DNA from 3 places in the Streptomyces sp. NPDC048370 genome. Region 2 is predicted to be linked to each of the others. Evidence: riboswitches for the same ligand, from Rfam matches in the RefSeq annotation. Region 2 holds a riboswitch; each other region holds the start of a gene.

Region 1 (9,847 bases), on a different contig from region 2:
CCCGCCGCTACGGACTGCGCGTACCGGACGATCTGCTGCTGGTCTGCTGCAGCGAGTCGACCGTCTACGCCAACACCGAACCGCCCATCACGACCCTCTCGCTCAAACCGCGCCGGATCGGCACGGCCGTCGTCCAGCTCCTCATCGACGCCATCGAGGGGATCGACACCGACGGACCGGTCGAGCAGGTGATACCGACCGAACTCATCGTCCGGACGTCCTCCCAGAGGCGTTCGCCGCGAACGACGGTCAGCCCGCCCCGGTCCCCCGCGAAGGACTGAGGGTCGGCTCCGGAGCCGTGCCGGACCCAAACTCCGCCCCGGCCCTGCTCCGACCCTGGACCGGACCTTCTCAATTCGGGCGAAACAACCGGTGAACCCGGAGTGGACCCGGATTCACCACCCCTGGTGCGTCACACAGGCGGACCCTCATTCCTATGATGGGCGCACGACATCGCGGACCACCCCGACCAGGCCGGTCCGCGATGTGCAGGGCATCGCGACGGTGGTGGAGGGGTCGATGACTCAGGGGGCCGGGCAGGAACCCGTGGTGCGCACGGCGACATTGCGTGACTTCCGCGTACCGCCGTACGCCCGGGTGCCCGTACAGGGCCAGCCCCTGGAACCCCCGGCAGGACATCCCGTCGTACCCGACGAGTCCTTCCGGCCCGTCGCCGATCCCACCCTCCACCTCGGACTCGGCGCTTCCGCCAGGTCCTCCTTCACGCCCCCGGTCTCGCTCTCCGCCGCCGTTCCCGGGCACCCCGGGAACGCCTTCCCGGACGGCGACATCCCCGAGGGCTACACCCCCACCGAGCGCAATCTCCCGGTGATCAACCGGGGGGACACCGTCCAGGTCCGCGTCGAGGACCCGGTGCCGTCCCCCGCGCCCGCCCCGGCAGGCGAAGGCCCCGGCCCGCTCTACGTGGTCGGCGACGTCCACGGCTATCTCGACGAGCTCCTCGCCGCCCTGCGCGCGCAGGGCCTCATCGACGACAACGGCGCCTGGGCCGCGGGCAACGCCCGCCTCTGGTTCCTGGGCGACTTCACCGACCGCGGTCCCGACGGCATCGGCGTCATCGACCTCGTCATGCGCCTGTCCGCGGAGGCCGCCGCCGCCGGTGGCTACTGCAAGGCCCTGATGGGCAACCACGAGCTGCTGCTCATCGGCGCCAAGCGCTTCGGGGACACCCCCGTCAACTCCGGCGCCGGCACCGCCACCTTCCAGGCCGCCTGGCTGCTCAACGGCGGCCAGAAGCACGACATGGACCGGCTCCAGGACGTCCACCTGCAGTGGATGTCCCGGCTCGACGCCATGGTGGAGGAGGACGGGCACCTGCTGATGCACTCCGACACCACCGCCTACCTGGACTACGGCAGCACCATCGAGGACGTCAACGAGACCGTCCACGAGACCATCAACCGGAACGACGCGGACGAGGTCTGGGACCTGTTCCGCAAGTTCACCAAGCGCTTCGCCTTCCGCGACGACGGCGGCCCCGAGGCCGTCCAGGAGCTGCTCGCCACCTATGGCGGCGACCGTGTCGTGCACGGTCACAGCCCCATCCCGTACCTCCTGGGCCAGGTCGGCACCGAGGACGACGAGGGCGGCTCGGACCCGGTCGTCGACGGTCCGCACGTGTACGCGGACGGACTGGCGATCGCCATGGACGGCGGTGTGACCATGGCCGGAAAGCTGCTGGTCGTCCAACTCCCCCTGCATGGCTGACGCATAACGCTGCGCATCCGGGGAAGGCGATTTCAGGAAACCCCCTGTCACCCTGTGCCATAACCGCAATACCATCGGATCATCCGTAGCAGGCTCTCCTCCGTTTCCGCCCAACTGGCCGTATCCCACGGTCAATACGGCCCTACGGAGCATCGGGGGATGCACATGAACGTGGCTCCGCACCTGCTGACCGAGGACCGTGCCGAGTACGAGCGCCTCCTCGACGACGCACTGCGCAACGCGTACGACCATCCAGATCTCGCCGAGATCGGGAAACGGCTCACGGCCGGGCAACTGCGCACGATGGCGCTGAGCGCGACGGCCCTGATCACCGCCGCGGCGGCGATCGAGTACGACCACTTCGTAAAAGTCCGCGAAGAGGTCCGGTCACCGAGTGGTACGAGCGTCATGGACGCCGTCCTGACGGCGGACGGCGACGGGGCGAGCGGCGGCCCTGGCGCGGGCATCGTCGCGATCGTCACCGTTCTCGCGCCGGTCCTCGCCGGCCCGGCCGCGCTGATATTCCTGCTGGTCGGAGCCGTGCTCAAGGTGCTCGATCCCTCGATCACCGTCGCCGACACCCTGCTGACGGCCGGCTGGTTCTTCGGGGCCGTCGCCGCCGCCGGCCTCTTCTGCGCCGCCGTCGGACTGCTGGTCACGGCGCTGCGCAACCGCTCCACGGAAGTGGCCGCGAACGATCCACCCCGTACGGAAGCGGACGACGAGCTGTCCCGCGCCCGGGAGTCCTGGCGCCGCGCCCTCCTTGAGCGGGGCATCCTGCCGTTCCTGCGCGAGGCCCTGGCCACGCCGGGACCGCCGGCTGCCCCGCAGTCCGTGCCGCCGCCCCGCACCGACCGCATACCGAAGATCGGCTACAGCGGACCGGACTTCTCCAGCCCGAACGAGGGTTCGTCCGGGATGCGCCCGACGTTCGCGAGCCCCGACTTCACCAGCCCGGACTACACGGGTCCCGACTTCACCGGTCCCGACTACACCGGCCCGGAACTCGGTCCTTCCGAACGCCGGCCGGACTGAGCCGGGCTCGGCCGGGCTCAGTCCGGACTCTGCCGCGGCTCAGTCCAGGCCCCGCAAGGTCGGGGTCAGCGGTCCGGCTCAGAGGATCCCGGCTCGCCGGGCAGCCGTGATCCAGGACGGGAACTCGGACAGGAGCCGGTCGTACAGCTCCGCGTCCGGCACCTTGCCGATGTCGTCCACCGCGAAGAACCCCACGTTGTCGACGCGTCGCCCCGTCATGGTGTCGAGGCGTTCCAGCACCCCGTACTGGGACCGTCCCAGACCGACGAACTGCCAGAAGATCGGCTCCTCGACGGCCTCCCGCAGCTCCCGTTCGATCTGCGCGTTGCGGTACACGCCTCCGTCCGAGAAGAAGAGCACGAGCGTGGGAGCGGCCGCCGGATTCTCCCGGACGAAGGCCCGGATCTGGGCGATCGCCTTCTGCTCCTCGTTCTGGATGCCGACGTCCCGCATGTCGAGCTGACCGGGCACGAGACCGTTCCGGGGCCTCCGCCGCCGGAAGAGGCCGAGCTCACCGACCCGTACATGAAGCCGCAGCCAGTCCGGAAGGTCACCCAGGCGCAGATCGGGCAGCCGGGCGGCGTTCGAGGCGAAGGTCCAGGCCTGCATCTCACCGTCGTCGTCCAACTGCGCGGCGACGGCCGCCATCCGCTCCACTACATCGGCCACGATGCCCTTGGAGTAGAGGAAGGACATCGAGCCGGAGGCGTCGAGGACGAGGACGACACGGGCGGTGACCCCGGCCGCGCCGTGCTTCCGCAGGCTCACCGCCACCTGCTCCTTGCGCAGCGACAGCCGCTTGCGCATGTCGACGGGCAGCCGCTCCACGTCCTTCTCGAACCGCGGCCGGTCGGCCACCGACGCCTGCCGTACGGGAGCCGGGGCGGGTGTGGGTGTGGGGGCAGGGGCGGGTACGGGCGCCGGGGACGGAGGCGCCGCCGGCTCCTCTTCGTCGACGCTGATCCCGAAGTCGGTGGCGAGACCGGCGAGCCCGGAGGCGTACCCCTGCCCCATCGCCCGGAACTTCCACTGTCCCGCCCGCCGGTACAGCTCGCCGCCGATGAACGCGGTCTCGGTCGTCGCCGCCATCTCGAAGCGGGCCAGTTCGGCCCCCGTACCGGAGTCGAGCAGCCGCAGCGTAAGGCCGGACATCTGGCCGAACGTCCCGCCGTCCGCCGACGCGGCCAGAACCACCCGGTCGACGGCGGGCTCGATCCCGCGCAGATCGACCTCGACGGTGTCGGTCGTCGCGCCCGCCTCGGGCCGCTTTCCCAGGTGGCGTACGGCCCCGGAGGCGTGGGTGGGCTGGTTGTAGAAGACGAAGTCGCTGTCGTCGCGCACCCGTCCGGCCCCGGTGAGCAGCAGCACCGAGGCGTCGGCGTCGGGCACCCCCGCCCCGGCGGACCAGGAGAGCACGGCACGCACGACGGGTGAGCCGACCGGAAGGTTGGCGCCCTTGCTCAGGGAACTCGCTGTCATGCCGTCAGTCTGCCGAGTCCGGCCGCCTGCGGGAACGGCGACGGGAACGCCGAAGGGCCCGCGATCCCCCCGTGGGTCGCGGGCCCGTACGCCGAGCGCCGGCCGACTACTCCGCCAGCGGCAGGTACACCCGGTTGCCGGACGCCGCGAACTCCTTGGACTTCTCCGCCATCCCGGCCGAGATCTCCTCCGACTTGAGGTCGCCGCCGTGCTCCCGGCGGATGTCCTGCGAGATCTTCATCGAGCAGAACTTCGGACCGCACATCGAGCAGAAGTGCGCGGTCTTCGCGGGCTCGGCGGGCAGCGTCTCGTCGTGGAACTCACGGGCCGTGTCCGGGTCGAGCGCCAGGTTGAACTGGTCCTCCCAGCGGAACTCGAACCGCGCGTCCGAGAGCGCGTCGTCCCACTCCTGCGCCCCCGGGTGCCCCTTGGCCAGGTCGGCCGCGTGCGCCGCGATCTTGTACGTGATGACGCCGGTCTTCACGTCGTCTCGGTTGGGCAGGCCCAGGTGCTCCTTGGGCGTCACGTAGCAGAGCATCGCCGTGCCCCACCAGGCGATCATCGCGGCGCCGATGCCCGAGGTGATGTGGTCGTAGGCAGGGGCGACGTCCGTGGTCAGCGGGCCGAGGGTGTAGAACGGCGCCTCCTCGCAGATCTCCTGCTGGAGGTCGATGTTCTCCTTGATCTTGTGCATGGGGACGTGCCCCGGGCCCTCGATCATCGTCTGCACGTTGTGGCGCTTGGCGATCGTGTTCAGCTCGCCGAGCGTGCGCAGCTCCGCGAACTGCGCCTCGTCGTTGGCGTCCGCGATCGAGCCGGGGCGCAGACCGTCGCCCAGCGAGTACGTGACGTCGTACGTCGCCAGGATCTCGCAGAGCTCCTCGAAGTTCGTGTAGAGGAAGTTCTCCTTGTGGTGCGCGAGGCACCAGGCGGCCATGATCGAGCCGCCGCGCGAGACGATGCCGGTCTTGCGACGGGCGGTCAGCGGCACGTACGGCAGCAGCACGCCGGCGTGGACCGTCATGTAGTCGACGCCCTGCTCGGCCTGCTCGATGACGGTGTCCTTGTAGATCTCCCAGGTCAGCTCCTCGGCCTTCCCGTCGACCTTCTCCAGGGCCTGGTAGAGCGGCACGGTGCCGATCGGCACGGGAGAGTTGCGCAGCACCCACTCGCGGGTGGTGTGGATGTTGCGGCCGGTGGACAGGTCCATGACCGTGTCGGCGCCCCACTTGGTCGCCCAGGTCATCTTCTCCACCTCCTCCTCGATGGAGGAGGTGACGGCGGAGTTGCCGATGTTGGCGTTGACCTTCACCAGGAACCGCTTGCCGATGATCATCGGCTCGATCTCCGGGTGGTTGACGTTGGCCGGAAGTACGGCCCGCCCCGCCGCGATCTCCTCCCGTACGACCTCGGCGGAGACGTTCTCGCGGATCGCGACGTACTCCATCTCCGGCGTGATCTCGCCCCGGCGGGCGTACGCGAGCTGGGTCACGGCCTTGCCACCGCGGCCCCGGCGGGGCAGCCGCGGGCGGCCGGGGAAGACGGCGTCGAGGTTCTTCAGCCCACCGCCGCGCGGCGAGGTGTGCTTGATGCCGTCGTCCTCGGGGCGGACCGGGCGGCCCGCGTACTCCTCGGTGTCGCCCCGCCCGATGATCCAGTTTTCGCGCAGCGGCGGCAGGCCCCGCCGAACGTCGGTGTCGATGGTGGGGTCGGTGTACGGACCGGACGTGTCGTACAGCGTCACGTCCTTGCCGTTGGTGAGGTGCACCTGGCGGACGGGCACCCGGAGGTCGGGGCGCGAGCCCTCGACGTATCCCTTGTGCCAGCCCGGCTTGCGCTCGTCCTGGCTGGTGGCAGGCGTGCGTGCATCCTGAATGGTCATGAGACCGATCTCCCTACGCCGGCATTACCCGGTAACAGGTTCGGCGGTCGGCGCAGCCTCTTCCCGTACGTACATCCAGTACGCGCGTACGGTGATCAGCGCCCTCTCAGCCCGGTGCTCCGAGCTCCCGCGTGTGCAAAGGTGTCACCACGCTAGCGTCAATCCGGCCGTGCTGAACAGTGGGCCCCCGCCGTTCTTGCGATGATCGGTCGGTGACTTCCTCGCAGCAGACCCCAGAACCCGACGGTCATGACGGCCACGGCGCCCCTGGCGACGGGGGCCACGGGCACGCCCACTCGCACAGCCATGGGCCGGCCGCGCCCGTCTCCCGGCATCTGCGCAGGGTCATCGCCGCTGTCCTGATCCCGTTCGCCACGGCCGTGGTGGTCGGGCTCGTGGTCCTGTGGCCGGGCGGCGCTCCCGAGCACGAGCGCACCGGCGTCGGCTTCGACCGGCAGACGTACCAGGGCGAGGTCGTCTCCGTGGAGAAGATCGACTGCAAGGACGTGAACGCCGCTCAGGTCCCGCCGACCGCCGACCCTTCGACGCCCGAGGGACGCGAGGCGGCCAACGCCCAGCAGGGGGAGTGCGAGAAGGCGACGATCGAGGTCACGAGCGGTCCGGACAAGGGCCGTACGTTCGTCGAGATCGTGCAGCCGGACGCGCCCCGCCAACTGGACGACGGGCAGGGCGTGGTGGTGGCGTACGCGCCGGATGCGCCGCGCGACCTGCAGTACTCGGTGACGGATGTGAACCGCAAGGTGCCGTTGGCGGTGCTCGGTCTGATCTTCGCCGTGGCGGTCGTGCTTGTCGGCCGGATGCGCGGGGTGATGGCGCTGATCGCGCTCGCCGTGAGCTTCATGATCCTGACCTTCTTCATCCTGCCGGCGATCCTCCAGGGATCGAATCCGCTGGTGGTGGCGGTCGTCGGATCGAGCGCGATCATGCTGATCGCGCTCTACATGTGCCACGGACTCTCCGCCCGCACCTCGGTCGCGGTGCTCGGAACCCTGATCTCGCTGCTCCTGATCGGGCTGCTCGGCTCGCTCTTCATCGGCTGGGCCTCGCTGAGCGGCAACACGGACGACAACACCGGCCTGATCCACGGCCTCTACCCGGACATCGACATGTCCGGTCTGCTGCTCGCGGGCATCATCATCGGTTCGCTGGGTGTCCTCGACGATGTGACGGTGACACAGACCTCGGCGGTGTGGGAGCTGCACCAGGCGGACCCCAAGCTCGGGCCCCGCGGCCTCTATCGGGCGGGCATCAGGATCGGTCGCGACCACATCGCGTCCGTGGTGAACACGCTGGTCCTCGCGTACGCCGGTGCGGCCCTGCCCCTGTTGCTGCTCTTCTCCATCGCGCAGAGCAGTGTGGGGACGGTGGCCAACAGCGAACTGGTCGCGGAGGAGATCGTCCGCACGCTGGTGGGATCGATCGGTCTTGTCGCCTCGGTGCCGGTCACGACCGTTCTCGCCGCGCTCGTCGTCTCGGCGGACCGGCCGGGCCCGCTGGGCGCGCCGGGCTCGTCGGGCTCGCTGGAGAAGCGTTCATCCAGGCCGTCGAGGCCGTCCAAGGGTGGGCGCCGCCGCCGCGCGAAGTGACGGGGCGCGAGGCCGGGTTGCGGGCTCTGGGCTCTGGGCTCTGGGCCAGGTTGGCGCCGGGGCCCAGAGCCCAGGGGCCGGTCAGCCGGCGTTCTCCTCCGCAAGAATCCGACCGAGTGCCGCCTCCAGGTTGTCCTCGAAGTCGCCCAGTGTCCGTTCCTGACCGAGCGGAACCAGCTTGTCCGTCCGGTCGAGGAAGGCGACGAGCGGCGGAGCGCTGGCCCGGAACAGGGCCCGGTCACTGCCGACCTGAAGCCGGATGGCGACGTCCGAGAGGACCTCGGGGTCGGTCGGCGCGATGTGCACATCGCCGTCCCCGCTCGGTCGGTTGATCCCGTCGAGCAGCAGCTCCCGGCCGAACGCCCAGGTCACGGGCGCGTCCCCGGGAAGGTGGAAGGTCATCCGCACCGCGTAGGGATCCCGGGCCTCGTAACGCAGTTCCACGGGGATCCGGAAGGAGAGCTCCTCAGAGACGAGGAAGCTCATCAGGACCTCGGCCTGAACCGACTCTCGCATCATGTACCCCGCAGTCGATGAAGCAGTTGTGTAAGCACGGCTGCTGAAAGCTGTGTTTAAAACGGCCAGGAATGATCCCCCATGGCCCTCTTGACGCAATCGTGCTGGAAGGGCTAGCAGATCACAAGGAGTGATTTTTCAGATACTGATAGAGAACGCGAAGGAGCTGAGGAGCCTTCCGATCTCATTGCGTAGCCGATCGACTGCGGGCAGCAACCGTTCTTCCTGGTGAAGGGGGAGGGAAATCGCCATCGCGGCCGCCGTGGACCCCGCGGTGATGGGGATCGCGGCACAGACCGTGCCGAGCGCATATTCCTGACGCTCCACCAGGGGCTCCATTCGCCCCATACCGCCCAAACGATCCAAAAGCGCACTCCGGTTACGCACCGTATACGGCGTGATGGCTTCCACCGGATGGCGGTCGAGGTGGTCTTGACGACTCTTCAGATCCAGTTGGCTGAGCAGGCACTGCCCGATCGCATGCGCGTGCCCCGTCTCGCGGAAGTCGGCCCACTCGTCCACGGCGGGCGCCGAGGGGGTGTCGGCGACGGCGACGAGCTCGATCTCGCCCTCGCGGTAGATCGCGAAGTAGACGGGGACCCCGATCTCGTCGCGCCAGTGCGCGAGGGAGTCTTCGATCTTGGTGCGACGATTCTGCAGAACTCCGCCACCGGCGAGACGCCCGGCTGCGTCGCCGAGGACGAACACACCCTTCTCACGGCGCAGATAGCCCTCGTGCGTCAGGGTGCGGAGCAGGTGGTACGCGGTGGGCAGCGGGAGTCCGGCCTCACGCGCCAGTTGCTTGGCAGGGGCCCCGTCCTCGTGGGAGCCCACGGCCTCCAATAGTCTCAGCGCTCGCTGTACCGAGCCGATCAGCGTAGGAACGGCGGACTGCGTAGCCGTGGCCAAAGGTCACCCCCAGGCGTGACGACGGGTGTCGTACACCCGCCCGCGGGGGCCGCCCCCGCGCCCGCCGCGACCTGGGAAACCGGTGGGGTCCGATGGCGGACCCGCCCGGGACAGGTGGGACATCCACGGATCAGCGCGGAAGGCTGGCCGGTTTTCCCCGGGGCGGCAGAGATTTTCCACCCTAATGGCAGCTCCCAGGCCTGACCGTGGTTTCCAGCGCCGCGTCCCTCGGCCGGGCTAACGCCCGGCCGCCCGGCCCATACCGGTCGGTAGTACGTGCTACCAGTCCTCGCGCGAGGTCGAGGAGGACATGAACTTCCGTACGACGTAGACCAGTCCACCGACGAGGGCGACGAAGACCAGCACCTTGAAGAGCAGTCCGATCACGAGCGTCGCGATGCTGGTGATCAGTCCACCGAAGACGAACAGGGCGATGACGGGTATAGCGACCCATTTCACCCACCAGGGCATCCCCGCGAGAATCTCTCGTACCGCCATCGCGCTTACCTCATCTCCGAAGAGTCCGTCCCGCGCACTCTGCGCCGGACACCTTCGATGCTAGGTGCGGCACCTGTGCCACGGGGGCTTCGGAGCCCTTGCTCTCCCCTGATCCACCCCCTAGGGGAATTCAGGCCTCCGGCGGCGAGAAGACCACCATGACTCGCAGGTCCTCGGTGATGTGGTGGAACTT
Region 2 (9,847 bases):
TCAAGGGCTTCTTCGAGGTCCACAAGAGCCTCGGCACCCACCCGGGCGGCATCCACGTCGAGCTCACCGGTGACGATGTCACCGAGTGCGTGGGCGGCGGCGACGAGATCTTCGTCGACGACCTGCACCAGCGCTACGAGACGGCCTGCGACCCGCGGCTCAACCGCAGCCAGTCCCTGGACCTGGCGTTCCTGGTGGCGGAGATGTACCGCGATCAGTAAGTAGCTTCGTACGACGATGGGGCGCGGATTGCTGTGATCCGCGCCCCATGTCATATGCAGAGCTTTACACCTCGTAGGTCCCGGGTAAGGTTAGGTTAGCCTTATCGATCCCGGCGGGAGGTGAATCCGCGTGTACGTCTGCTCGTGTTTCGGTGTCACCGAGAAGCAGGTCAAGGAGCACGCGGACGCGGGCGCCTGCACGCCCCGCCAGATCGCCTCGGCATGCAAGGCCGGTACCGACTGCGGATCCTGCGTACGACGCATCCAGGCCATACTCGGGCGCGGCAACTGCCCGCGCCGGGAGCTGCTCGACCAGGGCATGCCCGCCCTGACGGCGGAGCTCGGCGAGCCGGACGAGCTGTCCGAAGCCGCCTGAGTCTGTCCAGCCGGCTCGGCTGGACGGTGTGATCAGCTCGGCTGCTCGATGAGCGTCGAGATGTACAGCGCATCGCCGAGGCTCTCGATCAGCTCCAGCTGCGTGTCGAGGTAGTCGATGTGGTGTTCCTCGTCGGCCAGGATCTCCTCGAAGAGGTTGGCCGAGGTGATGTCGCCCTTGGCCCGCATGACCTCGATACCGCGCTTGAGGCGGTCGATCGCCTCGACCTCCACCTGGCGGTCCGCCTCGAACATCTCCTTGACCGTCTGGCCGACCCGTACGTGGAAGAGCCGCTGGTAGTTGGGCAGACCGTCGAGCATCAGGATGCGCTCGGTGATCTTGTCCGCGTGCTTCATCTCATCGATGGACTCTTCGCGGGTGTACTTGGCGAGCTTGGTCCAGCCCTTGTTGTCCTGGATGCGGTAGTGCAGCCAGTACTGGTTGATGGCCGTCAGCTCGCCGGTCAGCTGCTCGTTGAGGAACTCGAGGACCTCGGGGTCGCCCTGCATCGCAGAGGCTCCTTCCACGCATGTCTAAGTCGTGACTGGGCAGGATGGCCGCATCCTTGCACCACGGTTGGGGGGCGTCCAGTAAGTGCAGGCTTAGTGGGACTTGCCCCGAACCGGCCCTGCTGGGGAGGTTGACTGGTCATGACCACCCCTCGCGGTCTGTCACCATGGATGACATGGGTCAGCCGGAGAGCGGGGTACACCGGGAAGCAGGGCAGACGGATCTTCCGCCGGGGCAGCGGCTGCAGCGCGGCTGGCCGGTCACCCACTACGGCCCCGTCCCCAAGTTCAAGCCCGACCGCTGGGAGTTCCGGGTCTTCGGGGCGACGGCGGACGGCGACAAGCGGTGCTGGAGCCATGAGGAGTTCTCGGCGCTGCCCTTCGCGACGGTCGTGGCCGATCTGCACTGCGTCACGAAATTCAGCATGCTCGGGGCCGAATGGGGTGGGGTGCCCGCCCGGACGATCCTGGATCTGGCCCCGCCGGCCGAGCAGGTCACGCATGTGATGGTCTGGGCCGAGTACGGCTTCAGCGCGAACCTCCGGCTCTCGGACTTCGCCTCCGACCAGACGATCTTCGCCACCCACAAGGACGGTGAGCTGCTCACCGCCGAACACGGCTTCCCGCTGCGGCTCGTGGTGCCGCACCTGTACGCCTGGAAGGGTCCCAAGTGGGTCCGGGGCGTGGAGTACATGACCGCCGATCGCCGCGGCTTCTGGGAGGAGCGGGGCTATCACAACCTCGGCGACCCCTGGAAGGAACAGCGGTACTCGTACCAGGAGGAGCCGGGGGACGGGCCGGAGCTCTGACTCCTGGGCCCGTACCCCCGTAACCCGTACCTCGTACCCGTATCCCGTATCCCGTTTCCCGTACTCCCGGGGTTCAGTGGTGGTACTGGTGGACCACCGCGTGGCCCTTGCCGCGGCCGATCATCCACTTGTTGACGGGTGTGGTGATCAGGAAGGCGACGAGGAAGGCGAAGGCCAGGGCGCCCCAGAAGAGTGCGTCCGTGAGATGGGCGTCCATCGCGCCGGGGACCAGGAGCAGGACCCCGTTGTCGACGATCTCCATGACGGCGATGGAGAGGGTGTCGGCGGCGAGCGCGACGCCGACGGCGGCCTTCAGGCTCAGCCCCGCGCGGACGACCGCCCACAGGGTGAGTGAGTAGCCGAAGAAGAAGGCCAGGGTGATGGCCAGGATCATCGTCGGGGCGTTGCCCCAGCCGAGCGCGGTGCCGATGATCATGCCGAGGACCTCGCCGATGGCGCATCCCGTCAGGCAGTGCAGGGTGGCCTTCATCGCCATGGACCAGCTGGCCTTGCCGCCGGCGTCGCCGTGGTCCTCGTGACCGTGGTGGCCGTCGTGACCGTGGTGGCCCTCGTGGCTGCCGTGGCCCGTGTGGTCGTGGTGCTCGGTGTGGTCGCTCTCGCGGTGGGCGTGGGCTTCGTGCTGCATGGGTTCCCCCAATGACCGGTGGCGGTTCCTGCTGCCTCTCCAGGAACCGTATACCCCCTAGGGGTATTCCTCAACGGGAAAACTCAGCCCCGGAGCTTCTTCAGCCGCTCCACGTCCGCCACGTGGCCTTCCTTCCCGCCCGGCGTCTCGATGATCAGCGGCACGCCTTCCGCCGCGTGGTGCCTCATGAGCTCGCGGAACGGCTCCTCGCCGATGTGACCGGCCCCGATGTTCGCGTGCCGGTCCTTGTGCGCGCCGACGACGTCCTTCGAGTCGTTGGCGTGGATCAGCTTCAGCCTGCCCTCGCCCACGGTCGCCACCAGCTCGTCGAGCGTCTGCCTCATGCCGTGCGGCCCGGTCAGATCGTGCCCGGCCGCGAAGATGTGGCAGGTGTCCAGGCAGATCCCGAGCTTCGGGTGGTGGTCGAGGGCGTCGAAGTACGGGCCGAAGTCCTCGGCGCGCGAGCAGAGCGAGAAGCCCTGCCCGGCCGTCGACTCCAGGAGCAGGAACGGGTCGTCCGGGTGTGTCAGCTCGTCGAGCAGCGGCCGCATCCGCTCCCGTACCTGCGCCAGCGCCTCCGCGCGCGGACGGCCGGCGGTCGCCGAACCGGTGTGCACCACCACGCCCTTCGCCCCGATCTCGCGGCCCCGGCGCAGCGAGTGCCGCAGCGAGTCCACCGACTTCTCGACGGTGGCCTCGGTGTGGGAGCCGAAGTTGATCAGGTACGGGGCGTGCACCCAGGCCGACAGGGACTCGGCCTCGCACCCGGCGCGGAACAGCTCGTCCTGCGCCGGGTTGCCGACGGGCGTGGCCCAGCCGCGCGGGTTGGCGACGAAGACCTGGACCGTCTCCGCGCCCAGCTCGCGGGCGTAGCCGAGACCGACGGTGGCGAGACCGCCGGCCACGGGGACATGGCCGCCGACGGGGTTGCGCATGAGTTCTTACAGTCCCTTGATCGTGATGGTGACGGTGGAGCCCTCGGGGGCCGTGGTGCCGCCGTCGACGGACTGGCCGGAGACCGTGTCGCCGAGGAAGGGGAAGGTCTTCTGGACCTTCACCTCGAAGCCCGCCCCCTCCAGTTTCGCGCGCGCCGAGTCGGTCGACTCGCCCGTCACGTCGGGGACCTCGATCATCCGCGGGCCCTTGGAGACGGTGAGGACGATCCGGTCGCCCCGGGCGGCCCGGCTGCCCTCCGCGAGCGACTGGGCGGCGACCGTGCCGGCCGGCTCGGCGGAGTGGATCTGCTCGCTCGCGATCTCCACCTTGAGCCCGGCGTCGCGGAGCGTGCGGGTGGCCTCGGCCACCGCGTCCCCGGCCACGTCGGGTACGTCGATCGGGCGGCCCTTGCTGACGACGAGCGCCACGGCCGAGTCCGGGCTGCGCTCGGTGCCGGCCTCCGGGTCGGAGCTGATCACGGCGCCCTGCGCGATGTCCTGGCTGAAAGCGGTCGTGATCAGCCCGGCGGCCAGGCCCTCGTCGGCGAGCAGCCGCTTGGCCTCCGCGAGCGGCTTCCCCTTGAGCCGGGGGACCTTCACGATCTCCGGGCCCCGGGAGATGGTGAGCGTGACCGTGCCGTTGCCCCGTATCCGCTCGCCGGAGGCGGGGTCGGTGGCCATGACCGTGCCGCGCTCGTACACGTCGCTGAACGCCCGCTTCGTCGTGCCGACGTCGAGCCCCGCGTCCGTGAGCCGCTCGGTCGCCTTCGCCTCGGTCTGGCCGAGGACGGCGGGGACGCGTGTGAACTGGCCGGAATTGATGTACCAGACGCCCCCGCCGATCCCCAGGGCGAGCAGCACGGCGGCGACGACGAGCAGCGGCCCGCGCGGCCGGCGCCCACGGTCCCCGCGGCGCTCCGGCCGGCCCTCCGACCCGAGCTCGGGCGGGGGCATGGTCAGCCGGCTGGTGTGCTGGACGGCGTGCTCCGTCTCCCGCCGGTCCTCCTGGGACACGACCCGCGGGATCACGCTGGTCCGGTCCTCCGCGCCCGTACGGTCCTCGGCGTGCGCCTGCGGCGGTACGGCGTCCAGCTGGGCGTCGCCGAGGGCCGCGCGGGCCTCCCGGGTCTGCGCGAGGAGCGCGACGGCGTCGTGCGGGCGGATCTCGGGGTTGCGGGCCGTGGCGCTCGCCACCAGCTCGTCCAGTTCGAGGGCGAGGCCGGGCACGGCCGCGGAGGGGGCCGGAACGTCGGTGTTCAGGTGCTGGTAGAGGACCTGGGCGGGGGTGTCGCCGGTGTGCGGCTTGCCGCCGGTGAGCATCTCGTACAGGACGACACCGCAGGCGTACACGTCGGCGCGGGTGTCCGCGGTGCCGTGCTCGATCTGCTCCGGCGCCAGGTACGAGACGGTGCCCAGGACGGACCCCGTGGTGTTGGTGGCCGAGCCGACCGCCCGTACGAGACCGAAGTCGGCGACCTTCACCCGGCCGTCGTCCCCTATCAGGACGTTCTCGGGCTTCATGTCCCGGTGCACGAAGCCTGCCCGGTGCGCGGCCCCGAGCGCGGCGAGCACCGGCTCCAGGATGTCGAGCGCGGCCCGCGGCCGGAGCGCCCCGCGCTCGCGCAGCACGTCGCGCAGGGTGCACCCGGCGACGTACTCCATGGCCAGGTAGACGTACGCGCCGTCCGCGCCCTGGTCGAAGACCCCCACCACGTTCGGGTGGGAGAGCCGGGCGACGGACTTGGCCTCGCGGATGAACCGCTCGACGAACGTGGCGTCGGTGGCGAGGGCCGGGTGCATCACCTTGAGCGCGAGCACCCGGTCGAGACGGGTGTCGACGGCCCGGTAGACCGTGGCCATCCCGCCGACGGCGATGCGCGCGTCGACGCGGTAGCGGCCGTCGAGCAGCTGCCCGACGAGGGGGTCCTGAAGGGTCGTGTCCACGGCCCCGAGTTTACGAGCCGGTGGGGACCCCCCGCCCCCACCGGCCCCGACCGCAGCACACCTGTGACGCGCGGCACGACCCCGAAGCCGCCCCCCACGGGTCCGAAGAGCCGCCCCCATGCCCCGAAGCCGCCCCCGCGGGTTCAGAACGCCGGGCGTTCCGGGTCCAGGGCCGCGCGGCCGTCCGTCGGCGAGGAGGCCTCGGCGAAGTGCCGACGCGGGATCCGGCCCGCCCGGTGGGCGAGGCGGCCCGCCTCCACCGCGTGCCGCATCCCCTCCGCCATCAGCACCGGATCCTGCGCCCGGGTCACCGCGGAGGCGAGCATGACCGCCGAGCAGCCCAGCTCCATCGCCAGCGCGACGTCCGAGGCCGTCCCGGCCCCCGCGTCCAGGATCACCGGCACACCGGCGCGCTCCGCGATCAGCTGGAAGTTGTGCGGGTTGCGGATCCCGAGCCCGGAGCCGATCGGGGAGCCCAGCGGCATGATCGCCGCGCACCCCACGTCCTCCAGCTTCCGCGCGAGGACCGGGTCGTCGTTGGTGTACGGCAGGACGATGAAACCGTCGTCGACCAGCGTCTCGGCCGCGTCGAGGGTCTCGATCGGGTCAGGCAGCAGGGTCCGCTCGTCGGCGATGACCTCCAGCTTGATCCAGTCGGTGCCGAGCGCCTCGCGGGCCAGGCGCGCGGTCAGGATCGCCTCGCCCGCCGTGAAACAGCCCGCCGTGTTCGGCAGGACGCGGATCGAGAGCCGCTCCAGGACGGAGAGGACCGAGCCCCGGACGGTCGGGTCGAGGCGCCGCATGGCGACGGTCGTCAGCTCGGTGCCGCTGACGGCCAGCGAGCGTTCGAGGATGTCCAGGCTCGGGGCCCCGCCCGTGCCGAGGATCAGCCGGGAGGAGAACTCCGTACCGCCGAGGAGGAAGGTGTCGTCGGACATCGTGCTCAGCCTCCCTGCACGGCGGTGAGGACCTCGACCCGGTCGCCCTCGCCGAGGACGGTCGCGGACCACTGGCTGCGCGGCACGACGGTCTCGTTGACGGCCGCGGCCACACCGGACGGCGCGGCCGTCAACGTCGTGACCAGGGCGTCGAGGGTCGTGGGCGCGGCGAGGACGCGGGCCTCGCCGTTGACGGAGACGGTCGTGCTCGTGGCGGTCATACGGGCTGCTCCTGACGTACGGGGGAGAAGCGGCGGGGAGTGAAGGGGCGGGCCTCGTCGGGAAGCACGCCGGTGGTGAGGAACTCGGCCATGACATCGCCGGTGACCGGCGTGAGCAGCACACCGTTGCGGTAGTGCCCGGTGGCGAGCCGGAGGCCGTCAAGGGTGGTCGGGCCGAGCAGCGGGGCGTTGTCGGGCGAGCCGGGGCGCAGGCCCGCCAGCGTCTCGGTGAGCGGCAGCTCGGTGAGGCCGGGGACGAGCTCGTGGGCGTCGCGGAGCAGTTCGTAGACCCCGCCCGCCGTGACGGTGGTGTCCCAGCCCAGCTCCTCGCTGGTCGCGCCGACCACCAGCTCGCCGTTCTCGCGCGGCACCAGATAGACGTGGCTGCCGCGCACGACCGCCCGGACGGTCCGGGACAGGAACGGCGCGAACGCGGGCGGCACGGTGAGCCGCAGCACCTGTCCCTTGACGGGACGTACGGGAGGCAGCACCTCCTGCGGTACGCCCGCGAGCCGGCCGCTGAGGCTGCCGGCGGCCAGGACGACCTGGTCCGCCTCCAGTGCCGAGTCGTCGGCGAGGGTCACGCCCGTGGCCCGGTCCCGTACCACCGTAAGGCGTTCGGCGAGGCTCCGGTGGAAGACCACCCCGGCCCGCTCGCAGGCGGTGACGAGCGCGGCGGCGAGGCGGCGCGGATCGACCTGGTGGTCCCCGTCGACCCTCAGCCCGCCGCGCACGCCCGGCGCCAGCATCGGCTCCAGGCGGCGGCAGTCGCGGCCGCTGAGCCACTCCGACTCCAGGCCGCAGCGGACCTGCAGGGCGTGCAGATCGCGCAGATGGGCGCGGTCGTCGGCGTCGAGCGCGACGGCGAGCGTGCCGCAGGCGCGGTAGCCGACGTCGTGTCCCGTGGCGTCCTGGAGTTCGGCGACGAACGCGGGGTAGCGGCGCGCGGAGGCGAGGTTGAGGGAGAGCAGCGTCTCCTCGCCGTAGTGGAGTTCGGTGACGGCGGCCAGCATCCCGGCCGCCACCCGGGCGGCCCCGCCGCCCGGCTCGGGGTCCACGACCGCGGTGCTCAGCCCGCGCTGCGCGGACCGCCAGGCCGTGACCAGACCGATGATCCCGCCCCCGATGACGAGAACGTCAGAGGTACTGCGTGTACGCGACATGGGCGTCCAGCCCCTCCCTTCGCCGGCATGACCCGGATCAGGTTCGTACGGTCGGAGGCCGGTCAGCCTCCCTCTCAGCCCGGTGCGTCCGGGCTCCCGCGAGTGCTCTACGTTGACCGTCAGCCTAACCCCCGCCTCCGACACCCAGTAAGGGAGCCTCCACCGTGCCGCGTTCTCTCGACGGTCTCGTCCTCGCCCCGGTCGCCGACCAGGCCCCCGGTCAGGTGGGCACGCGGACCCGGTTCACGTACCACGAGGAGGACGGCCGGATCTGGGCCGAGTACGCGGGCGGTGACGTGGTCCGGGGGTTTCTCGTCGGCACGCGCGCGGGGGACCGGCTCGACTTCCGGTACGTGCAGCTGAAGGTGGACGGAACGACCTCTTCCGGGCATTGCGTCTCCACCGTGGTGGAGCTGCCGGACGGTCGCGTTCGGCTGGAGGAGAGCTGGGCATGGGAGTCCCAGGAGGGCTCCGGCACCAGTGTCGTGGAGCAGCTGTCTTCCTGACGGTGTGTCAGATACGTAAGGTGATCGGGTGAGCGAGCAGAAGCAGGCACAGCAGCGGGTCGTCGTCGTGGGCGCGGGGATGGCGGGGGTGCAGACCGCCGTCGCCCTGCGCGAGCAGGGCTTCGCCGGAGCGGTCACCCTCATCGGGGCCGAGCCCCACCAGCCCTACGACCGGCCGCCCCTCTCCAAGGCGGTCCTCCTCGGCAAGGCCGAGGACTCCGCCTTCGACGTCGACTTCGAGGCGCTCTCCATCGAGCTCCGCCTCGGCCTCGACGTGACGGGCCTGCGCGCCGACGCCCACGAGATCGACACCGAGGCCGGACCCGTCCCGTACGACGTCCTCGTCGTCGCCACCGGCGCCGAACCCGTCACCCTGCCCGGCACCGAGGGTGTCCCCGGCGTCCATCTGCTGCGCACCCTGGACGACGCCGCCCGCCTCAAGCCCGTCCTGGAGCGCCGCCACGACATCGTCGTGGTCGGCGCCGGCTGGATCGGCGCCGAGTTCGCCACCGCCGCGCGCGAGGCGGGGTGCGCGGTCACCGTCGTGGAGGCCGCCGACCGCCCGCTCGCCGGCGCGCTGCCCGCCGAGGTCGCCGCCCCGATGGCGCGCTGGTACGAGGAGAGCGGCGCCGAACTCCTGACCCACGCGCGCGTGGAGCGGATCGAGCCCGGCACGGTCCACCTGGCGGACGGCCGACGGCTGCCCGCCGACGCGGTCGTCGTCGGCATCGGCGCCCGGCCCGCCACCCGCTGGCTCATCGGCTCCGGCATCGCCCTGGAGAAGGACGGCTCCGTCACCGCCGACGACCGGCTGCGCACCTCCCTGCCCGACGTGTACGCCGTCGGCGACTGCGCCTCCTTCCCCTCCGCCCGCTACGGCGCCCGGCTCCTCGTCCACCACTGGGACAACGCGCTCCAGGGCCCGCGGACCGTCGCGGCCGACATCATCGGCGAGACCCCGCAGGTCTACGACCCGGTGCCGTACTTCTGGTCCGAGCAGTTCGGCCGGTTCGTGCAGTATGCAGGCCACCACGCCGGAGCCACCGAGCTGGTCCGACGGGGCGACCCGGCCGACCCGTCCTGGTCCGTCCTCTGGCTGTCCGACGGCGCCCTCGTCGCCCTGCTCGCCGTCGGCCGCCCCCGCGACCTGGCCCAGGGCCGCAAGCTCATCGAGTCCGGCGCGCGACTCGACCCCGAGCGCGCCGCCGACCCCGCCGTCCCCCTGAAGGCGGCAGTCGTCCAGCCCTGACTACCGACTGTCGGTCCGGGATGGCAGGCTTGTCCCGTGACCGAGATTGACGCAAGAACCGATGCTCTCGTCCCCGCCTGGCTCTACCTCCCCGACATCGCGGAAATGCTCGATGTCGAGGTGACGCGCGTGCGGCAGCTGGTCAAGGAGGGCCAGCTCATCGCCGTACGACGCGGCGAGAACAAGGCGCTCCAGGTGCCCGCCGCCTTCATCGACGGCGACAAGGTGGTCAAGGGCCTCTCCGGGACCCTGACCCTCCTGAAGGACGACGGCTTCAGCGACGAAGAGATGCTGGAGTGGCTCTTCACTCCCGACCCGACCCTGCCGGGC
Region 3 (9,847 bases), on a different contig from region 2:
GCATGGGCATGCCGTACTTCTCCACCGACACCACGGCCGCCCAGCGCGCCCTGGAGATCGACGCCGAAGCCCTGCTCATGGGCAAGAACGGCGTGGACGGGGTCTACGACTCCGACCCGAAGACCAACCCCGACGCGGTCAAGTTCGACGCGCTGGAGTACGGCGAGGTGCTCTCCCGCGACCTCAAGGTCGCCGACGCCACCGCCATCACCCTGTGCCGCGACAACAATCTCCCGATCCTCGTCTTCGAACTGCTCGCCGAGGGCAATATCGCGCGCGCGGTGAAGGGTGAGAAGATCGGCACTCTCGTGAGCGACCAGGGCACCCGGGCCTGAGCCTCGGCTCGAACCGGGCACCGCCCCTCCCCCAGGGCCTGAACGGCCTGGGGGGACCCCCATGGGGATGGACAGAGCCCTGCCGGTCGTATCACCGTGCAGGACAAGACGCGACGACACGCAGGAGCAAGTGGTGATCGAAGAGACCCTCCTCGAGGCCGAGGAGAAGATGGAGAAGGCCGTCGTGGTCGCCAAGGAGGACTTCGCCGCGATCCGCACCGGCCGTGCGCACCCGGCGATGTTCAACAAGATCGTGGCCGACTACTACGGTGCGATCACGCCGATCAATCAGCTGGCGTCGTTCTCGGTTCCCGAGCCGCGCATGGCGGTCGTGACGCCGTTCGACAAGAGCGCGCTGCGCAACATCGAGCAGGCGATCCGGGACTCGGACCTGGGCGTCAACCCCAGCAACGACGGCAACATCATCCGTGTGGTGTTCCCCGAGCTGACCGAGGAGCGCCGCCGGGAGTACATCAAGGTCGCCAAGTCCAAGGCCGAGGACTCCAAGATCTCCATCCGCTCCGTCCGCCGCAAGGCCAAGGAGACCATCGACAAGCTGGTCAAGGACGGCGAGGTCGGCGAGGACGAGGGCCGCCGCGGCGAGAAGGAGCTCGACGACACCACCGCGAAGTACGTCACGCAGGTGGACGAGCTGCTCAAGCACAAGGAAGCCGAGCTGCTCGAGGTCTGATGAACGACTCTTCCTGGGGGGCCCCGGCCGGTTCCGGCTACTGGGGGCCCGACCAGGGGCCTGCCCCGGCGGGTCCCGCATACGATGGGCTGCAGGCGGCGCAGACTCGGCCCATGCCCATCGTGCCCGACGTCCCCGCCGGCGATCACCAGGACGATCACGACAGGGGGGCCGCTCAGCCGAGTGGTCCCCTGTTCCGTGACGAGACGCCGAACGAGCACCCGCAGGAGCCCATGTCCAGCCCGAACCGGCCCGCTGCCCCGCAGAAGAAGAGCGCGGGGCGCGACCTGGGCGCGGCCATAGGAGTCGGGGTCGGGCTCGGCGCGGTCATCATCGCGTCGCTCTTCATCTGGAAGGCCGCGTTCATCGGCGTCATAACGGTCGCCGTCGTCGTCGGTCTGTGGGAGCTCACCTCCCGACTCCAGGAGCGCAAGGGCATCAAGGCCCCGCTCGTTCCGCTGGCCGTCGGCGGCGCGGCGATGGTCGTCGCCGGCTACGTCCGCGGCGCGGAGGGGGCCTGGGTCGCCATGGCCCTGACCGCCCTCGCGGTCCTCGTGTGGCGTATGACGGAGCCGCCCGAGGGCTATCTGAAGGACGTCACGGCGGGCGTCTTCGCCGCGTTCTACGTGCCGTTCCTCGCCACGTTCGTGGCACTGATGCTCACCGCCGACGACGGCGCGGAGCGGGTGCTCACGTTCCTGCTGCTCACCGTCGTCAGCGACACCGGCGCGTACGCGATCGGCTGGCGCTTCGGCAAGCACAAGCTGGCACCGCGGATCAGCCCCGGCAAGACCCGCGAGGGCCTGGTCGGAGCGGTCACGTTCGCGATGGCGGCGGGCGCGCTGTGCATGGAGTTCCTGATCGACGACGGCACGTGGTGGCAGGGCCTGCTGCTCGGCCTGGCGGTGGCGGCGAGCGCGACGCTCGGCGACCTCGGCGAGTCGATGATCAAGCGCGACCTCGGCATCAAGGACATGGGCACCCTGCTGCCGGGCCATGGCGGCATCATGGACCGCCTGGACTCCCTGCTGCCGACGGCCCCGGTGGTCTGGCTGCTGCTCGTGATCTTCGTCGGCACCACCTGACCTGCGTATTTCTAGGTGAAGGGCCCTCTGTCCACAGACGGCGGGCCCTTCGCCGTTCCTCTGCGACACTGGTAGGACCATGCCCAAGCCCGGAGAACTCACTTTCGTCGCGCCGCGCGGAGCCAAGAAGCCGCCGCGGCACCTTGCCGACCTCACGCCCGCCGAGCGCAAGGAGGCCGTCGCCGCGATCGGCGAGAAGCCGTTCCGCGCCAAGCAGCTGTCCACGCACTACTTCGCGCGGTACGCCCACGACCCCGCCGAGTGGACCGACATCCCCGCCGGCTCCCGCGAGAAGCTGCAGGGTGAGTTGCTGCCCGACCTGATGTCGGTGGTCCGGCACATCTCGTGCGACGACGACACCACCCGTAAGACCCTGTGGAAGCTGCACGACGGCACGCTCGTCGAGTCCGTGCTGATGCGGTACCCGGACCGGGTCACCATGTGCATCTCCTCGCAGGCCGGCTGCGGGATGAACTGTCCGTTCTGCGCCACCGGGCAGGCCGGGCTCGACCGGAACCTCTCGACCGCCGAGATCGTGCACCAGATCGTCGACGGGATGCGCGCCCTGCGCGACGGCGAGGTGCCTGGTGGGCCCGCGCGGCTCAGCAACATCGTCTTCATGGGCATGGGTGAGCCGCTCGCCAACTACAAGCGGGTCGTCGGCGCCATCCGCCGGCTGACCGACCCCGAGCCGGACGGGCTCGGGCTCTCGCAGCGCGGGATCACCGTCTCCACCGTCGGTCTGGTGCCCGCGATGCTGCGCTTCGCCGACGAGGGCTTCAAGTGTCGGCTCGCCGTCTCGCTGCACGCCCCCGACGACGAGCTGCGCGACACCCTCGTGCCCGTCAACACGCGCTGGAAGGTCCGCGAGGTCCTCGACGCCGCCTGGGAGTACGCCGAGAAGTCCGGCCGCCGGATCTCCATCGAGTACGCCCTGATCCGCGACATCAACGACCAGGCCTGGCGGGGCGACCTGCTCGGGCGGCTGCTCAAGGGCAAGCGGGTCCACGTCAATCTCATTCCGCTGAACCCCACGCCCGGGTCGAAGTGGACCGCGTCGCGGCCCGAGGACGAGAAGGCCTTCGTCGAAGCCATCGCCGCCCACGGTGTTCCGGTCACCGTCCGTGACACCCGCGGTCAGGAGATCGACGGTGCCTGTGGACAGCTGGCGGCCTCGGAGCGCTGACCTTGTAGTCTGTGCTCGAACACATCTCCATATTCCGACAGGGGAGCGCCACAGCGCTGAGAGTGCGGTCGTCGGACCGCAGACCCTCTGAACCTCGCCCAGGTCATTCTGGGTAGGAAGTTCGGTCGCAACTCGAGCTGTTGCGCCCTGCCCGCCTTCCGGTGGGCAGGGCCGCGTCTCTTCCTGGTCACACCCAGGAGGAAATTTCAGTGAGCACCAAGAAGATGGCCGCCGCGGCCCTCGCCGCCGCGCTGGGCGTCACGACCCTCGCCGCCTGCGGCACCGAGGCCGTCAGGGACGCCGCAGGCAAGTCCGGCGCTCCCGCGCCGAAGACCGTGACCCTCGTCAGCCACGACTCCTTCAACGCCTCCAAGGAAGTCCTGGCGGAGTTCACCAAGCAGACCGGCTTCACGGTCAAGGTGCTGAAGAGCGGTGACGCCGGCGTCGCCGTCAACAAGGAGATCCTGACCAAGGGCTCCCCGCAGGGAGACGTCTTCTTCGGCGTCGACAACACCCTGCTCTCCCGCGCCCTCGACAACGGGATCTTCGTCCCGTACGAGGCGAAGGGCCTGGACGCCGTGCAGCCTGCGGCGAAGCTCGACAAGGAGCACCGGGTCACCCCGATCGACACCGGCGACATCTGCGTCAACTACGACAAGAAGTACTTCGCCGACAAGAAGCTCGCGCCCCCGCAGACCTTCGACGACCTGGCCAAGCCGGAGTACGAGAACCTGCTCGTGGTCGAGAACCCCGAGAAGTCCTCCCCGGGACTCGGCTTCCTCCTCGGCACCGCCGCGCAGTACGGCGACGACGGCTGGCAGGACTACTGGACGAAGCTCAAGGCCAACGGCGTGAAGACCGTCGACAGCTGGGAGCTCGCCTACAACCAGGAGTTCTCCGGCTCCGCCGGCGGCAAGAAGGCCAAGGGAGACCGGCCGCTGGTCGTCTCGTACGCCTCCAGCCCGCCGGTCGAGGTCCTCTACTCCGAGCCGCAGCCGAAGGACGCCCCCACCGGCGTCTCCACCGGCACCTGCTTCCGGCAGATCGAGTTCGCCGGCCTGCTGAACGGGGCGAAGAACCCCGAGGGCGGCAAGGCGCTGATCGACTTCCTGATCTCCAAGAAGTTCCAGGAGGACATGCCGCTGCAGATGTTCGTCAACCCGGTGACCGAGGGCGCCCAGCTGCCCGAGCTGTTCACGAAGCACGGCGTGGTGATCGACAAGCCGCTGACGATGGCGCCCGAGAAGATCGCCGAGAAGCGTGACCAGTGGATCCAGTCGTGGTCCTCGACCGTTCTGAAGTAGTCCCCGACCGCCGGGGAAGCGCGGCGCGGCTCGGCCTGATGGTCGTGCCCGTCGCCTTCTTCGCGCTCTTCTTCGCCTGGCCCGTCGCCTCGATCGTCGAGCGCGGGCTGCGGGTCGACGGGGCGTGGGAGTTCGGCCGGTTCGGCGAGACGCTGAGCCGGCCGGAGATCCTCGACGTCCTGTGGTTCACCCTGTGGCAGGCGCTCGCCTCCACCGCGCTCACCCTGCTGATCGCGCTGCCCGGCGCGTACGTCTTCGCGCGCTTCGACTTCCCCGGCAAGGGGCTGCTGCGCGCCGTCGTCACCGTGCCGTTCGTGATGCCGACCGTCATGGTCGGCACGGCCTTCCTCGCGCTCGTCGGGCGCGGCGGGCTCCTCGACGAGCTGTGGGGCGTCCGCCTGGACACCACCGTCTGGGCCATCCTCCTCGCGCATGTCTTCTTCAACTACGCCGTCGTCGTCCGGACCGTCGGCGGACTGTGGGCGCAGCTCGACCCCCGCCAGGAGGAGGCCGCCCGCGTCCTCGGCGCCTCCCGGTTCACCGCCTGGCGGACGGTGACGCTCCCCGCGCTCGGCCCCGCCGTCGCCGCGGCCGCGCTGATGGTGTTCCTCTTCACCGCAGGCTCCTTCGCCATCGTCCAGATCCTCGGCGGACCGGCGTACTCCACCCTGGAGACGGAGATCTACCGGCAGACGGTCGACCGCTTCGACCTGACGACGGCCGCCGTCCTCACGATCGTCCAGTTCGTCGCCGTCGGCGTCGTCCTCGCCGTGCACGCCCGGACGGTGCGGCGGCGGGAGACGGCCCTGAAGCTCGTCCCGCCCGAGCAGACCGCGCGGCGGCCCCGAGGGATCGGCGCGTGGGCGCTCTTCGCGGGCGTCCTCGTCTCGATCGTCCTGCTGCTCGTGCTGCCGCTCGCCGTGCTCGTCGAGCGGTCCTTCGCCACCCCCGACGGGTACGGCTTCGACTACTACCGGGCGCTGCAGTCCGTCGACCCCTCCGGCACCTTTCTCGTCCCGATGGTCGACACCATCGCGAACTCACTCCGGTACGCCGTCGTCGCCACCGCCCTCGCCCTCCTCGTCGGTGGACTCGCGGCGGCCGCCCTCACCCGGCGGGCGGGACGGCTGGTGCGCGGCTTCGACGCGCTGCTGATGCTGCCGCTCGGGGTGTCGGCGGTGACGGTCGGCTTCGGCTTCCTGATCACCCTGGACGAGCCGCCGTTCGACCTGCGGGCCAGCTGGATCCTCGTCCCGCTCGCGCAGGCGCTCGTCGGCGTCCCGTTCGTCGTCCGGACCATGCTGCCCGTCCTGCGGGCCGTCGACGAACGGCTGCGGGAGGCGGCGGCCGTCCTCGGCGCCTCACCGCTGCGGGCCTGGCGTGAGGTCGACCTGCCGCTGGTGCGGCGGGCGGTGCTGATCGCCGCCGGGTTCGCCTTCGCCGTCTCCCTCGGCGAGTTCGGCGCGACCGTCTTCATCGCCCGGCCCGACAACCCGACCCTGCCCGTCGCCGTCGCACGACTGCTCGGCAGGCCGGGCGAGCTCAACTACGGCCAGGCCATGGCCCTTTCGACGATTCTGATGGTGGTGTGCGCCGTGTCCCTGCTGCTCCTCGAACGGCTCCGCGCCGACCGGACCACCTCCGGGGAGTTCTGATGCTGCACATCGAGGACGCGACCGTACGGTTCGGGGCACGGGCCGTGCTCGACTCCGTGGACCTGGAGGTCGCCGACCACGAGATCGTGTGCGTGCTCGGGCCCAGCGGCAGCGGCAAGTCGACGCTGCTGCGGGCCGTCGCCGGACTCCAGGCGCTCGACGGCGGACGGGTCCGGCTGGACGACACGGACCAGACCGGGGTGCCGGTGCACCGGCGCGGGGTCGGCCTGATGTTCCAGGACCACCAGCTCTTCCCGCAGCGGGACGTCGGCGGCAACGTCGCCTTCGGGCTCCGCATGGAGGGTGTGACCAAGGCCGAACGGGACGCGCGCGTACGGGAGTTGCTGGAGCTCGTCGGACTGCCCGGGGCCGAACGGCGGGCCGTCGCCTCGCTCTCCGGCGGCGAGCAGCAGCGGGTGGCGCTCGCCCGCGCCCTCGCGCCCCGGCCCCGGCTGCTGATGCTGGACGAGCCGCTCGGGCAGCTCGACCGCCGCCTGCGGGAACGGCTCGTGGTCGAACTGCGCGCGCTCTTCCGGCGGTTGGGCACGACCGTGCTCGCCGTCACCCACGACCAGGGCGAGGCCTTCGCGCTCGCCGACCGGGTCGTCGTGATGCGCGACGGCCGGATCGCCCAGTCCGGGGCACCGCTGGAGGTCTGGCAGCGCCCGGCCTCCGCTTTCGTGGCCCGCTTCCTCGGCTTCGACAACGTGGTCCCGGGCACGGTCAGCGGCGCCGCCGCCGAGACGGCGTGGGGCAAGATCCCGGTGCCCGACGGATCGCCCCAGGGCGCGCGGGAGATCCTCGTACGCCCGGGCGGCGTACGGCTCGTCGCCCCGGCGGACGGCCTGGCCTGCACGGTCGAGGCCCGTACGTTCCGCGGTACGCACGCCACCGTCATGCTCCACCCGGCCGAGGGCCCGCCCCTGGAGGCGGAGTGCGCCCTCGGCGACGCCCCGGAGGAGGGCGCGGAGGTCGGGGTGATCTTCGCGGCGGACGAGATCGTGGTCCTCGCGGGCGACCGGAGCTGACGCCGCGTCAACAGCGGTCGCAGGGGCGGCGGGTGGCTCGCTGGAAGGAGCGGGTCGCCCGGCCGAGCGCGAGCCCGTAGAGGCAGAAGCCGCCGTACGCGACCAGGACCACCCAGGGGGCGTGGTCGGCGACGGCCGCGTCGACCGCGCCCGCCCAGGCGAGGACGCCGACCACCGCGAGGAAGACGCCGAACGGGGTGAGCGCCCCGGCCCCCGCCCACCCCAGCGCGATCAGCGGGACGCGAGGCAGGCGGCGGCCCCAGGGGCGGGTCAGCGCGAGGGCGAGGGCCATGCCGACCAGGGCGAGGGCGGCGGTGACGTCGACGCCGTGGTCGTAGAGCCAGAGCCCCAGATCGCTGGTGTACACGGGGTCGACGCCCGGCCGCCCCTCGCCGGTGTAGCCGGGGGTCACGCCCAGCGCCCAGGCCGTCTTCAGGGTCGCGTACGGGACGAGGGCCGCGACCGCGACGAGACCCGCCCGGGTGTCCGGTGGCAGACCGGACGGAGTACCGGCGCGGTCGCCGCAGTACGGGCACGTGCCGAGCGCCCTGCGGCGGTACGCGAGCGCCGCGCAGCCCCACAGGACCGCGCCGAGCACCGCCGCACCCTGGTTCGCCCATGCCGCCCAGTCGATCGCCGGCTGGTTCCGCGACAGGAAGAACAGCAGGTGCGTCGCGCTGAGGAGGAAGGCGAAACCCGAGGTCAGACAGAGGACGACGGCCGCCCACGCGGCCGGGGGCGGCCACCGGCGGCCGGGGCGGCGCGACATCGCGTACGCGAGGAGCGCGGCGGAGCCGTAAAGGCCGGCCGCCGTCGCCTCGGCGGCCGTGCCCGTGCCCTTGCCGAGCAGCGCGTAGCCGAAGGCGGGCCCGGTGAGCGCGGCGAGGGCCGCGCCGGTGGCGTACAGCACGGACCAGACGAGGGCGGCGCGCTCCGCCCAGGACGGCCAGGTGGCGAGAAGGCTCTGCGTCTTCGCGGTCATGGGACGAGCGTCCCGGCGGGCGGGCCCGCGGGGCGTCGGCCGGGGGGAGGGACGTGGTCCGCCGGATGGGGGAGGGGCGGGGGGGACGGGATGCCTACGAGGTGCGGTCCGGGGCTCCCCCGTTCCCCCGCGGCCCTCGCCCTAGCGCAGGGCGGGCGATTCGGCGGCGCGTGGCGCGGGTGACGGATCGGGTGCCGGGTCTTCCTCGGGCGGCGTCGGTGTTCCGTGGGTCTCCGGGGCGCCGAACCAGGCGACCGCCACGGCGCCCGCGACCGCCAGGGTGAAGCCGAGGACGGCCAGCCAGGCGAAGCCGGGGCGGGAGGTGTCGCCCAGCCACCACACACCGATCATCCCGGGCAGCACGGTCTCGCCAACCACGAGCGCCGCCGTCGCCCCGTTCACCGAGCCGATCTGGAGCGCGATGGTGTGCAGGTACATGCCGCCGATCCCGGCGACGAGGATCGCGTAGAGCGCCGGGTCGGTCAGGAGCGTGCCGAGGTCGAACGGGTCGACGCCGTCGAGGATCCGTACGCCCACGCCGAGCGCGCCGAAGCCGAGTCCCGAGAGCAGGCCGGCGAGGATCGCCGCCCGGGCGCCCAGGAGCCGCACGAGAACCGTGCCGCCGACCATCAGGAGCAGGGCGATGGCGAGCAGCCACCAGTGGGTGGAGGACGCGGTGTGCCCGCTGCCCTCGGGGCCCGCCGCGCTCGCGAGCAGCACCAGCGCGGAGCAGACGACACCGATCGACGTCCATTCGGCACGGGTCAGCCGGATGCCGAGCAGCCGGACGCTCAGGACCGCCGTGATCACCAGGTTCGCGCTGATGACCGTCTGGGAGAGGAACAGGGGCAGCATCCGGGCCGCGAGCGCGCCGAGGCCGAAGCCGATGAAGTCCAGGACCGTGCCGACGACGAACTCCCAGGTCATCGCCGCCTTCGCGGTCGACGACAGGCTCGGCCCGCCCCGGCCTGTGACCTGTCCGGCCGCCTCCGCCTCGCGCCGGGCGGACTTGCGCGAACCGACGGCCTGCAGCACGGAGCCCGTGCCGTAACAGACCGAGGCGGCGACGGCGGTCAGCAGTCCTATGAGCACGGAGTGGCTCCGTTCCGGGAGGTGAGGGTCGGTACGGACTGCCAGACGTGGGATCGGGGGTCGAAGTTGCCTCCCTCGGCCGAGAGGCGCGCCGGCCTGGGGTCAGATGTCGCCCTGGACGAGCGCGTGCAGATGCTCGTCGTGCCAGCCGTCCGCGTGGAGCAGCGCGCTGCGCATGGTGCCTTCGAGGGAGTATCCGGCCTTCTCCGCCACCCGGCAGGATGCCGGGTTGGCCACCGAGTGGCACAGGCGCAGGCGGTGGAGGCCGAGGTCGTCCAGGGCCCAGTCACCGAGGCGCTTCGTCGCCTCGACCACCGCACCGTCACCGCGCTGCGTGGGGAGGATCCAGTACATGATCTCGGCGCTGCCACCGGCGAGGTCGATGTCGCCCCATCCGATCAGCCCGACCGCCTCGTCACCCGGGCGGGCGATGGCCCAGATCGCGCTCAGCTCGGCCTGCCAGCGCTCGTGCATCCGCTCGATCCGTCG

What was found. A riboswitch is a leader RNA that binds a small molecule or an ion and turns the genes downstream of it on or off. The one in region 2 is predicted to bind thiamine pyrophosphate.
Region 1: linked by a shared signal. The riboswitch ahead of thiC (phosphomethylpyrimidine synthase ThiC) and the one ahead of thiO (glycine oxidase ThiO) in region 2 are both predicted to bind thiamine pyrophosphate.
Region 3: linked by a shared signal. The riboswitch ahead of ACGFYP_RS27145 (thiamine ABC transporter substrate binding subunit) and the one ahead of thiO (glycine oxidase ThiO) in region 2 are both predicted to bind thiamine pyrophosphate.

Annotation. Positions count from the first base shown of each region.
Region 1 is NZ_JBICYI010000003.1:219,006-228,852, forward strand. It holds gene ACGFYP_RS08310 (LacI family DNA-binding transcriptional regulator) at 1-281, shown strand, start outside; gene ACGFYP_RS08315 (metallophosphoesterase) at 505-1,728, shown strand; gene ACGFYP_RS08320 (hypothetical protein) at 1,888-2,763, shown strand; gene ACGFYP_RS08325 (VWA domain-containing protein) at 2,842-4,242, opposite strand; gene thiC (phosphomethylpyrimidine synthase ThiC) at 4,349-6,124, opposite strand; TPP riboswitch at 6,118-6,265, opposite strand; gene ACGFYP_RS08335 (YibE/F family protein) at 6,337-7,731, shown strand; gene ACGFYP_RS08340 (SsgA family sporulation/cell division regulator) at 7,813-8,247, opposite strand; gene ACGFYP_RS08345 (IclR family transcriptional regulator) at 8,386-9,156, opposite strand; gene ACGFYP_RS08350 (DUF5326 family protein) at 9,436-9,654, opposite strand; gene ACGFYP_RS08355 (cupin domain-containing protein) at 9,785-9,847, opposite strand, start outside.
Region 2 is NZ_JBICYI010000012.1:59,961-69,807, forward strand. It holds gene ACGFYP_RS24575 (class II 3-deoxy-7-phosphoheptulonate synthase) at 1-221, shown strand, start outside; gene ACGFYP_RS24580 ((2Fe-2S)-binding protein) at 352-597, shown strand; gene bfr (bacterioferritin) at 630-1,106, opposite strand; gene ACGFYP_RS24590 (sulfite oxidase-like oxidoreductase) at 1,283-1,915, shown strand; gene ACGFYP_RS24595 (DUF4396 domain-containing protein) at 1,989-2,561, opposite strand; gene ACGFYP_RS24600 (deoxyribonuclease IV) at 2,645-3,496, opposite strand; gene pknB (Stk1 family PASTA domain-containing Ser/Thr kinase) at 3,503-5,440, opposite strand; gene ACGFYP_RS24610 (thiazole synthase) at 5,584-6,378, opposite strand; gene thiS (sulfur carrier protein ThiS) at 6,384-6,599, opposite strand; gene thiO (glycine oxidase ThiO) at 6,596-7,762, opposite strand; TPP riboswitch at 7,760-7,872, opposite strand; gene ACGFYP_RS24625 (hypothetical protein) at 7,927-8,268, shown strand; gene ACGFYP_RS24630 (NAD(P)/FAD-dependent oxidoreductase) at 8,348-9,517, shown strand; gene ACGFYP_RS24635 (Rv2175c family DNA-binding protein) at 9,554-9,847, shown strand, end outside.
Region 3 is NZ_JBICYI010000014.1:110,602-120,448, reverse strand. It holds gene pyrH (UMP kinase) at 1-335, shown strand, start outside; gene frr (ribosome recycling factor) at 469-1,026, shown strand; gene ACGFYP_RS27155 (phosphatidate cytidylyltransferase) at 1,026-2,111, shown strand; gene rlmN (23S rRNA (adenine(2503)-C(2))-methyltransferase RlmN) at 2,191-3,297, shown strand; TPP riboswitch at 3,327-3,434, shown strand; gene ACGFYP_RS27145 (thiamine ABC transporter substrate binding subunit) at 3,522-4,601, shown strand; gene ACGFYP_RS27140 (ABC transporter permease) at 4,640-6,256, shown strand; gene ACGFYP_RS27135 (ABC transporter ATP-binding protein) at 6,256-7,284, shown strand; gene ACGFYP_RS27130 (hypothetical protein) at 7,292-8,266, opposite strand; gene ACGFYP_RS27125 (hypothetical protein) at 8,408-9,358, opposite strand; gene ACGFYP_RS27120 (GNAT family N-acetyltransferase) at 9,461-9,847, opposite strand, start outside.